3 regions of the Kineococcus sp. G2 genome follow, and region 2 is predicted to be linked to each of the others. Evidence: predicted binding sites of a transcription regulator. Region 2 holds the regulator's gene; each other region holds the start of a gene.
The links. The regulator HrcA, encoded in region 2, represses chaperone genes, less so after heat shock. The targets are predictions, from matches to a motif close to GNTNGCACTCGGNNNNNCCGAGTGCNANC.

Region 1 (3,272 bases), on a different contig from region 2:
GGGCCGACGTCGCGCTCGCGCAGGTACCGGCGCAGCGGCTTCAGCCCGAAGGGCAGCACGTCCAGCACCGCGTAGGAGCGCGTGAAGGGGGTGCTCGCCGGGGCGTCGGTGGTGACGTAGGCGATGGTCTCGTCCACCAGGCGCCCGCCGAGCAGCCGCGCGACCGCGCCGACCAGGCCGGCGCGGACGACGGCGCCGTCCGGCTCGTGCAGGTGGGCGCCGACGGCGCCGACGTCCGGCACGGGGTTGTCGGCGTCGTCCAGCTCGAAGCGCTCGCCGCCGCGCAGCACCAGGGCGCTGCGCGCCACGCCCGGCCGGGCCAGCGGCCCGCACCACAGCGCCGCCTCCACCACGTCGCCGTCCACGGACGTCCACCGCGCCTCCGCCCCGGCGGGCACCAGCTCGTGCGGCAGGCCGGGGGCGAGCTTGGCGCCGGTGGCCGCCACTCGTGCCGCGGTGGCCAGCACGAACGACAGCGGCGGGGAGGTGGCCTCGGGGTCGAACAGGCGCCGGCCGCCGGCGGTGCGCCGGGCCGGGTCGAACCAGGCGCCGTCGCCGGGGCCCAGCTCGTCGACGACGCCGGCGGTGACGTCCGCGCAGCGGACCTCCGCGCGCCCGGCGAGGTTGGCCGCGGCCACCGCGGCGGTGCCGGGGTCGGCGTCCACGGCGAGCACGGCCAGCCCCGCGTCGGCCAGGGCGAGGGCGTCGGCGCCGATGCCGCAGCCGAGGTCGGCCACCCGGCGCACCCCGGCGCCGGCGAAGCGGCGGGCGTGCTCGGCGGCCACGGCGGCGCGGGTGGCCTGCTCCACCCCGGCGGCGGTCAGCAGCAGCCCGTGCGCGCGCGGGCCGAGCTTGGCGGCGGCGCGCTCGCGCAGCCGCGCCTGCGTCATGGCCAGGGCCACCAGCGCGGGCTCGTGCCCCTCGCGGCGCAGCCGCTGCCCCAGCACGAGCGGGTCGGCCGCGCCGGCGGCGGCGATCAGGTCCAGCAGCGCGCGCCCGGCGGGGGAGGTCAGCGCGGCGACGTCGGCGGGGTCCACCCGCCCGACTGTGCCAGCACCCCACCCGCCCGGTCGCACGAGCGGGGGCCGTCCCTGGCACTCGGGCAGTGGGAGTGCTAACTTCTGTCGCAGCGTCGGTGGCACTCCCCCGAAGGGAGTGCCAGCACGCGAGACGGTGCCGCCCGGCACCCGCGACGACGGGCGGGCACCACCCTCGCAGCCGACCCACCAGTACGCCAGATCCGTACCGAGTACGCAGAAGGGGAGGGCCGCTCAGTGTCGGTCTCCATCACTCCGCTCGAGGACCGCATCGTCGTCAAGCCGCTCGACGCGGAGCAGACGACCGCTTCCGGTCTGGTCATCCCGGACACCGCCAAGGAGAAGCCCCAGGAGGGCGAGGTCCTGGCCGTGGGTCCGGGTCGCGTCGACGACAACGGCAACCGCGTGCCCGTCGACGTCTCCGTCGGCGACAAGGTCATCTACTCCAAGTACGGCGGCACCGAGGTGAAGTACGGCGGCGACGAGCTGCTGATCCTCTCGGCGCGCGACGTCCTCGCCAAGGTCGCCAAGTAAGCAGCAGCAGGTCCTGACGCCCCGGGCGCCCGACGACACCGGGCGCCCGGGGCGTTCGCCGTTGCCGCCAAAGATCTGGAAGGAACACGCACATGGCCAAGCAGCTCTCGTTCAACGAGGACGCCCGCCGCTCCCTGGAGCGCGGTGTGGACGCCCTCGCCAACGCCGTCAAGGTGACCCTGGGGCCCCGCGGCCGCAACGTCGTCATCGACAAGAAGTGGGGTGCGCCGACGATCACGAACGACGGCGTCACCATCGCCCGCGAGGTCGAGCTCGAGGACCCGTACGAGAACCTCGGCGCGCAGCTCGCCAAGGAGGTCGCCACCAAGACCAACGACGTCGCCGGTGACGGCACCACCACCGCGACCGTCCTGGCGCAGGCGATGGTCCACGAGGGCCTGCGCAACGTGGCGGCCGGCGCGGCCCCGTCCGCCCTCAAGCGCGGCATCGACGCGGCCGTGGAGGCCGTGGGCGACGAGCTCCTCAAGCTCGCCCGCGACGTCGACGGCAAGGGCGACATCGCCCACGTCGCCACGATCTCCGCGCAGGACCCGGCCGTCGGCGACCTGCTCGCCGACGCGTTCGACAAGGTCGGCAAGGACGGCGTCATCACGGTCGAGGAGTCCTCCACGACCGCGCTGGAGCTGGACTTCACCGAGGGCATGCAGTTCGACAAGGGCTACATCTCTCCCTACTTCGTCACCGACGCCGAGCGCCAGGAGGCGGTGCTGGAGGACGCGTACGTCCTCGTGCACCAGGGCAAGATCTCCACGGTCACCGAGCTGCTGCCGCTGCTGGAGAAGGTCCTGCAGGCCTCCAAGCCGCTGCTGATCATCGCCGAGGACGTCGAGGGCGAGGCCCTGTCCACGCTGGTCGTCAACAAGATCCGCGGCACCTTCAACGCCGTCGCGGTGAAGGCCCCGGGCTTCGGCGACCGCCGCAAGGCGATCCTGGGCGACATCGCCGTCCTCACCGGCGCGCAGGTCGTGGCCGAGGAGGTCGGCCTCAAGCTCGACCAGGTCGACCTGGACGTGCTGGGCACCGCCCGCCGCATCGTCGTCACCAAGGACGACACCACGATCGTCGAGGGCGCCGGCGCGTCCGACGAGGTGGAGGGCCGGGTGGCGCAGATCAAGGCCGAGATCGAGCGCACCGACTCCGACTGGGACCGCGAGAAGCTCCAGGAGCGCCTCGCGAAGCTGGCCGGCGGTGTGGTCGTCATCAAGGTCGGCGCGCACACCGAGGTGGAGCTGAAGGAGAAGAAGCACCGCATCGAGGACGCCGTCTCCGCGACGCGCGCCGCGATCGAGGAGGGCATCGTCGCCGGCGGCGGCAGCGCCCTGACCCACGCGGTGAAGGTGCTCGAGGGCGGCCTGGGCAAGGAGGGCGACGAGGCCACCGGCGTGAAGCTGGTGCACCGCGCCGCCACCGAGCCGCTGCGCTGGATCGCCGAGAACGCCGGTCACGAGGGCTACGTCGTGGTGGAGAAGGTGCGCGGCCTCGAGGTCGGTCACGGCCTGAACGCCGCCACCGGCGAGTACGTGGACCTGCTGGCCGCGGGCGTCATCGACCCGGTGAAGGTCACGCGCTCCGCCCTGGTCAACGCCGCGTCGATCGCGTCGATGGTCCTGACCACCGACACGCTCGTGGTGGACAAGAAGGAGGAGGAGCCGGCGGCTGCCGGCCACGGTCACGGCCACG
Region 2 (3,272 bases):
GTCCACCAGCTCCTCCACCCGGCCCAGCAGCGCCGGCTCCAGGTCGGCGTAGCTGCGCACGGTGCCCAGGATCCGCTTCCAGCCGTGCGCGACGTCGGCCTGCGTGGCGTGCGGCCAGCCCAGCTCGGCGAGGATCCCGTGCTTCCAGGAGGTGCCGCGCGGGACGCTCGGCCACTCCCGCCACCCCAGGCGCTCGGGGCGCACGGCCTGCCACACGTCGATGAACGGGTGGCCCACGACCAGCACGTGCGGGCTCCTCGAGACCGCGGCGACGATGCGCGACTCCTTCGAGCCGGCCACGAGGTGGTCCACGAGCACGCCGATGCGGCGGCCGGGGCCGGGGGAGAAGGAGCGCACCGCGGCGTCGAGGTCGTCGACGCCGTCGAGCATCTCCACGACGACGCCCTCGACGCGCAGGTCGTCGCCCCACACCTTCTCCACCAGCTCCGCGTCGTGGCGGCCCTCGACGAGGATGCGGGAGGCGCGCGCGGTGCGGGCGGCCGCCCCGGTCACCGCGATCGAGCCGCTGGCGGTGCGCGCGGGCCCGGTGGGCGCGGGCGCGGCGCGCGGGGGCACGAGCCGCACCGGCTGCCCGTCCACCCAGAAGCCGGGGCCCAGCGGGAAGGTGCGGGTGCGGCCCCTGGCGTCCTCCAGGACGACCACGTGCACGCCGCCGCTCTTCTCCACGCGCACCACCGCACCCACCCAGCCGGTCTCCACGTCCTCCACGACGAGGCCGCGCGCGGCGGGCTCCTCGCGGTGCGCCGGCCGCTGCGGGTGCGGGTTCGCGGACAGCACGTCGGTGCCGTAGCGGTCGCTGGACGGGTGCCTGGGGCTCACCCGCGGCACGCTAACGACCGGTGCGCGCGGCGCGGTGGAGGCGCGCTCGGCGTAGACTTGGCACTCGGGTTCGGCGAGTGCCAGGGCGAGTGCCGGGGACGGCGGGGACGGAGGTGGGTGTGAGCGACGACCGCAGGCTCGCGGTGCTGCGCGCCATCGTGGAGGACTACGTCTCCACCCACGAGCCGGTGGGCTCCAAGGCGCTGGTGGAGCGCCACCGCCTCGGCGTGTCGCCGGCCACGATCCGCAACGACATGGCGGTGCTGGAGGAGGAGGGCTACATCGCCCAGCCGCACACCAGCGCCGGGCGCATCCCCACCGACAAGGGCTACCGCCTGTTCGTGGACCGCCTGGCCAACCTCAAGCCCATGTCGCCCGCCGAGCGGCGCGCCATCCAGGCCTTCCTCGACGGCGCCGTCGACCTCGACGACGTCGTGGACCGCACGGTGCGGCTGCTGGCGCAGATCACCCGCCAGGCCGCCGTCGTGCAGTACCCCTCCCTCTCGCGCGCCGCGGTGCGGCACGTGGAGCTCGTCCCCGTCGGCGGGCGCAGCGCGCTGCTGGTGCTCATCACCGACACCGGCCGCGTGGAGCAGCGCGTCGTGCAGGTGCGCTCCGCCGACGACCTCGACGCGCTTCCCGAGCAGCTGGCCGCGCTGCGCGACCGCGTCAACGCCGCCGTGGCCGGCAAGCGGCTGAAGCAGGCCCGCGAGGAGCTGGCGGGCGTGGTGCGGGCCACCGCGCCGGGGCAGGAGGCGGTGGCCGCGGAGGTCGTCGCCGCGCTCGGCGAGTGCCTGACCGCCGGGCTGGAGGAGCGCGTGGTGATCGCCGGCACCGCCAACCTCGTGCGCTCCGGCGCCGACCTCTCCGCGAGCCTGGGCAGCGTGCTGGAGGCCCTCGAGGAGCACGTCGTGCTGCTGCGGCTGGTGCAGGAGATGGCCGAGGAGGGCGGCGCCGACCGCGGTGCCCTCAGCGTGCGCATCGGCGCGGAGAACCTGCACCTGGGCCTGCCCGAGACGTCCGTGGTGACCAGCGGCTACGGCGAGGGGGAGGTGCTGGCGCGCCTGGGCGTGCTCGGCCCGACCCGCATGGACTACCCGACCACGATGGCGGCGGTGCGGGCGGTCTCCCGCTACGTGTCGCGCATCCTGTCCCAGTGACCGACCGGACGAACCACCGAACGGGAGACCTGAGCACCTCGTGAGCGACTACTACGACGTCCTGGGCGTCAGCAGGGACGCCTCGGCGGAGGAGATCAAGCGCGCCTACCGCAAGCTGGCGCGCAAGCTCCACCCCGACGTCACCTCCGACCCGGACGCGGGGGACAGGTTCAAGGAGGTCTCCCAGGCCTACGAGACGCTGTCCAACCCGGACAAGCGCGCGCAGTACGACCGCGGCGGTGCGCCCGGCGGGCCCGGGGGCGGCTTCGGCCAGGGCTTCGGCTTCTCCGACATCATGGACGCCTTCTTCGGCCAGAGCGGTGCCGGCGGCGGCCGCGGGCCGGTCAGCCGCACCCAGCGCGGCCAGGACGCCCTCATCCGCGTCGACGTGGACCTCGCCGAGGCCGCCTTCGGCGGCGAGCGGCAGATCCAGGTCGACACGGCCGTGCTGTGCCCCACGTGCAAGGGCACCTGCTGCCAGCCGGGCACCCAGCCGGCCACCTGCGACATCTGCGGGGGTCAGGGCTCGGTGCAGCGCGTGGTGCGCTCGCTGCTGGGGCAGGTCATGACCAGCCAGCCGTGCCCGACGTGCCACGGCTTCGGCACCGTGCTGCCCAGCCCGTGCCTGGAGTGCTCCGGCGAGGGGCGGGTGCGCGCGCGCCGGCCGCTGACCATCCGCATCCCCGCCGGCGTGGACACCGGCACCCGCATCCAGCTCGCCGCCCAGGGCGAGGTCGGCACCGCCGGCGGCCCGCCCGGCGACCTCTACGTGGAGATCCACGAACGTCCCCACCCGGTCTTCACCCGCCGCGGCGACGACCTGCTGTGCACCCTGGAGGTGCCCATGACGGCCGCCGCGCTGGGGGCGTCGATCCCGCTGGAGACCCTCGACGGCGAGGAGGAGGTCGAGGTGCGCCCCGGCGCGCAGGGCGGCGAGGTCGTCACCCTGAAGCAGAAGGGCGTCGAGCACCTGCGCTCGACCGGCCGCGGCGACCTGCTGGTCACCCTGGAGGTCATCACCCCGCGCGACCTCGACGACGAGCAGGAGGAGCTGCTGCGCCGCCTGGCGGAGATCCGCGGCGAGGTGCGCCCGGCGGGCAAGCTGTCCCCGGCCCACCACGGCGTGTTCTCCAAGCTGCGCGAGCGCTTCGGCGGCCGCTGACCCCGCGCGGCCCGGCGCGCACGCCCCTGCGGCAGGGTGGGGGCGTGCGCGCGAAGCTGTTCACCGGGTCGGTGGTGCTCCACGCCGCGGCCGTCGTCGTGGCGGCGCTG
Region 3 (3,272 bases), on a different contig from region 2:
CGTCGATCAGGGTGGGTGAACCCTGCCCCGACCGCCCCTGCGCGCACTACCCTGAGCAGCGGTCGATCAGTTCGATGAGCACGTCCTCTCCGGGGCCGGCACGTCGGGCGTCGCCCACGGCCTCACCGCCGCGGGCAGCGTGAGACCCGTCCCCGGGCGATGCCGGGGGCGTCCCGCTCGCTGCACCACCAGGAGAAGGCAATGGCTCAGGGCACCGTGAAGTGGTTCAACGCCGAGAAGGGGTACGGCTTCATCACCGTCGACGACGGTGGCGCCGACGTCTTCGTGCACTACTCGTCGATCGCCGCCGACGGCTACCGCTCCCTCGAGGAGGGGCAGCGCGTCGAGTTCGAGATCGGGCAGGGCCAGAAGGGCCCGCAGGCCGAGGACGTCCGCGCGATCTGACCCTTCCCGCGCCGGTGACCTCCCCGCGGGGCGGTCGCCGGCGCTCAGGCGGTGGGGGCCGGGACCGCGGACACCTCGAACTCGAGCAGGACGGTCTCGGACAGGAGCACCCCGCCGGTCTCCAGGGGGGCGTTCCAGACCACGCCCCAGTCGCGGCGGTCGATCCTCGTGGAGCCCTCGAAGCCCACGCGCGTGGTGCCGAAGTGGTCCTTGGCGGCGCCGGTGTGCTCGAAGTCGATGGTGACGGGGCGGGTCCTGCCCTTGATGGTCAGGTCCCCGGTAACGCGGTAGTCGCTGTCGCCCAGCGGCTGCACGTGCGTGGAGCGGAAGCCGATGTGCGGGTGCGCGGGGGCGTCGAAGAAGTCGTTGGTGCGCAGGTGCTCGTCGCGGTGCGGCTCGCGGGTGTCGATGCTCGCCACCTCGATGAGGACCTGCGCGCTCGAGGCCTCCGGCCGGGCGAAGTCCAGGTGGGCGCGGCCCTCGAAGCGGGTGAACTGCCCGCGCACCTTGGTGACCATGGCGTGCCGGGCGACGAAGCCGATGCGGCTGTGGGTGGGGTCCAGCACGTACTCGCCCGACAGGTCGTCGGCGCGGCGCGTCTTCAGCGCCTGGATCCGCAGCGGCAGCTCGGACACGTCTCTCCTCATCCGGGGGCCGGCCCTCGGGTGGGCCGGGGTGGTCCTTCGACGGTCCCACCGGTTCGCCGGGGACACCAGACGCCGTCCGGGTGAGCTCGCGCCGGTGCGGCGCGGGGGCCCGGGGCGTGCCGGGGGGTTTGCACTCGGAGGGGGAGAGTGCCAACATTGGCGCTGGCACTCTCGAGTCGAGAGTGACAGCACCAGCAGCACCTCGACCCGGGAGCGAAAGCTCCGGGCCGGACCGGTGAGGCCGGTCGCGCGGGGGACGTGACCCCGTCGCCGCCGGTCGTCCGTCGCGGGCACCGCTCCGGCCACCCACCGCCCGTCTTCTGGGAGGAACACCAGGCATGAGCAAGATCATCGCCTTCGACGAAGAGGCCCGTCGCGGTCTCGAGCGCGGGATGAACCAGCTCGCCGACGCTGTCAAGGTGACGCTCGGCCCCAAGGGCCGCAACGTCGTCCTGGAGAAGAAGTGGGGCGCCCCCACGATCACCAACGACGGTGTGAGCATCGCCAAGGAGATCGAGCTCGAGGACCCCTACGAGAAGATCGGGGCCGAGCTCGTCAAGGAGGTCGCGAAGAAGACGGACGACGTCGCCGGTGACGGCACGACGACCGCGACCGTCCTGGCCCAGGCGCTCGTGCGCGAGGGCCTGCGCAACGTGGCCGCGGGTGCGAACCCGATGGGCCTCAAGCGCGGCATCGAGAAGGCCGTCGAGGCCGTGACCGAGCAGCTCGTGGCCGCCGCCAAGGAGGTCACCACCAAGGAGCAGATCGCCGCGACCGCCGGCATCTCCGCCGGTGACGCCTCCATCGGCGAGCTCATCGCCGAGGCCCTCGACAAGGTGGGCAAGGAAGGCGTCATCACCGTCGAGGAGAGCAACACCTTCGGCCTGGAGCTCGAGCTCACCGAGGGCATGCGCTTCGACAAGGGCTACATCTCGCCCTACTTCGTCACCGACGCGGAGCGTCAGGAGACGGAGCTCGAGGACCCGTACATCCTCATCCTGAACTCCAAGATCTCCACGGTGAAGGACCTGCTCCCGCTGCTGGAGAAGGTCATGCAGTCCGGCAAGCCGCTGGTGATCGTGGCCGAGGACGTCGAGGGCGAGGCCCTGGCGACCCTGGTCGTCAACAAGATCCGCGGCACCTTCAAGTCGGTCGCCGTCAAGGCCCCCGGCTTCGGCGACCGCCGCAAGGCCATGCTGGGCGACATCGCCATCCTCACCGGTGGCCAGGTCATCTCCGAGGAGGTCGGCCTCAAGCTCGACACCGCGGACCTCGACCTGCTGGGCCGCGCCCGCAAGGTCGTCGTCACCAAGGACGAGACCACGATCGTCGAGGGTGCCGGCGACGCCGACGCCATCGCCGGCCGCGTGGGCCAGATCCGCGCCGAGATCGAGCGCAGCGACTCCGACTACGACCGCGAGAAGCTCCAGGAGCGTCTCGCCAAGCTGGCCGGCGGCGTGGCCGTCATCAAGGCCGGCGCGGCGACCGAGGTCGAGCTCAAGGAGCGCAAGCACCGCATCGAGGACGCCGTGCGCAACGCGAAGGCGGCCGTCGAGGAGGGCATCGTCGCCGGTGGTGGCGTGGCCCTCATCCAGGCCGGCGTGCTGGCCTTCGACAAGCTCGAGCTGGCCGGGGACGAGGCGACCGGCGCGAACATCGTCAAGGTCGCCATCCAGGCCCCGCTGAAGCAGATCGCCGTCAACGCCGGCCTCGAGGGCGGCGTCGTGGCGGAGAAGGTCAGCAACCTGCCCACCGGTCACGGCCTGAACGCCGCCACCGGCGAGTACGTGGACCTGCTCGAGGCGGGCATCAACGACCCGGTCAAGGTGACGCGCTCCGCGCTGCAGAACGCCGCCTCCATCGCGGGCCTGTTCCTGACCACCGAGGCCGTCATCGCCGACAAGCCGGAGAAGGCGGCCCCGGCCGCCGCCGGCGGCGACGGCGGCATGGGCGGCATGGACTTCTGAGTCCCCCCGCACCACCAGCACCACCCGCGAGGGCGGTCCTCCACCAGGGGGGCCGCCCTCGCGGCGTTCCCGGCCGGCGCCGCTCTTGCATCGATTACCGTGCCCGCGTGAGCACCCCGACGTCGTCCGCCCCCGCCCTCGACCCCGGCTCGAACTGGGCGGGCAACCTCCGGTACACCGCCGCCCGCCTGCACGCCCCGCGCAGCGTCGAGCAGCTCCAGGAGCTCGTCGCCGGCTCGCGGCGCCTGCGGGC

Region 1: groES (co-chaperone GroES) is a predicted target of HrcA. The motif match lies at 1,091-1,119, and genes of this name have one in related genera.
Region 3: groL (chaperonin GroEL) is a predicted target of HrcA. The motif match lies at 1,179-1,207, and genes of this name have one in related genera.

Annotation. Positions count from the first base shown of each region.
Region 1 covers NZ_JBBBEM010000024.1:11,076-14,347, reverse strand. Annotated here, with positions in the region: gene V9U69_RS05305 (THUMP-like domain-containing protein) at 1-1,037, opposite strand, end outside; gene groES (co-chaperone GroES) at 1,275-1,571, shown strand; gene groL (chaperonin GroEL) at 1,664-3,272, shown strand, end outside.
Region 2 covers NZ_JBBBEM010000008.1:10,024-13,295, forward strand. Annotated here, with positions in the region: gene V9U69_RS01310 (DUF3097 domain-containing protein) at 1-840, opposite strand, end outside; gene hrcA (heat-inducible transcriptional repressor HrcA) at 960-2,000, shown strand; gene dnaJ (molecular chaperone DnaJ) at 2,041-3,162, shown strand; gene V9U69_RS01325 (DUF1648 domain-containing protein) at 3,207-3,272, shown strand, end outside.
Region 3 covers NZ_JBBBEM010000003.1:43,775-47,046, forward strand. Annotated here, with positions in the region: gene V9U69_RS00325 (cold-shock protein) at 202-405, shown strand; gene V9U69_RS00330 (YceI family protein) at 450-1,040, opposite strand; gene groL (chaperonin GroEL) at 1,391-3,019, shown strand; gene V9U69_RS00340 (D-arabinono-1,4-lactone oxidase) at 3,127-3,272, shown strand, end outside.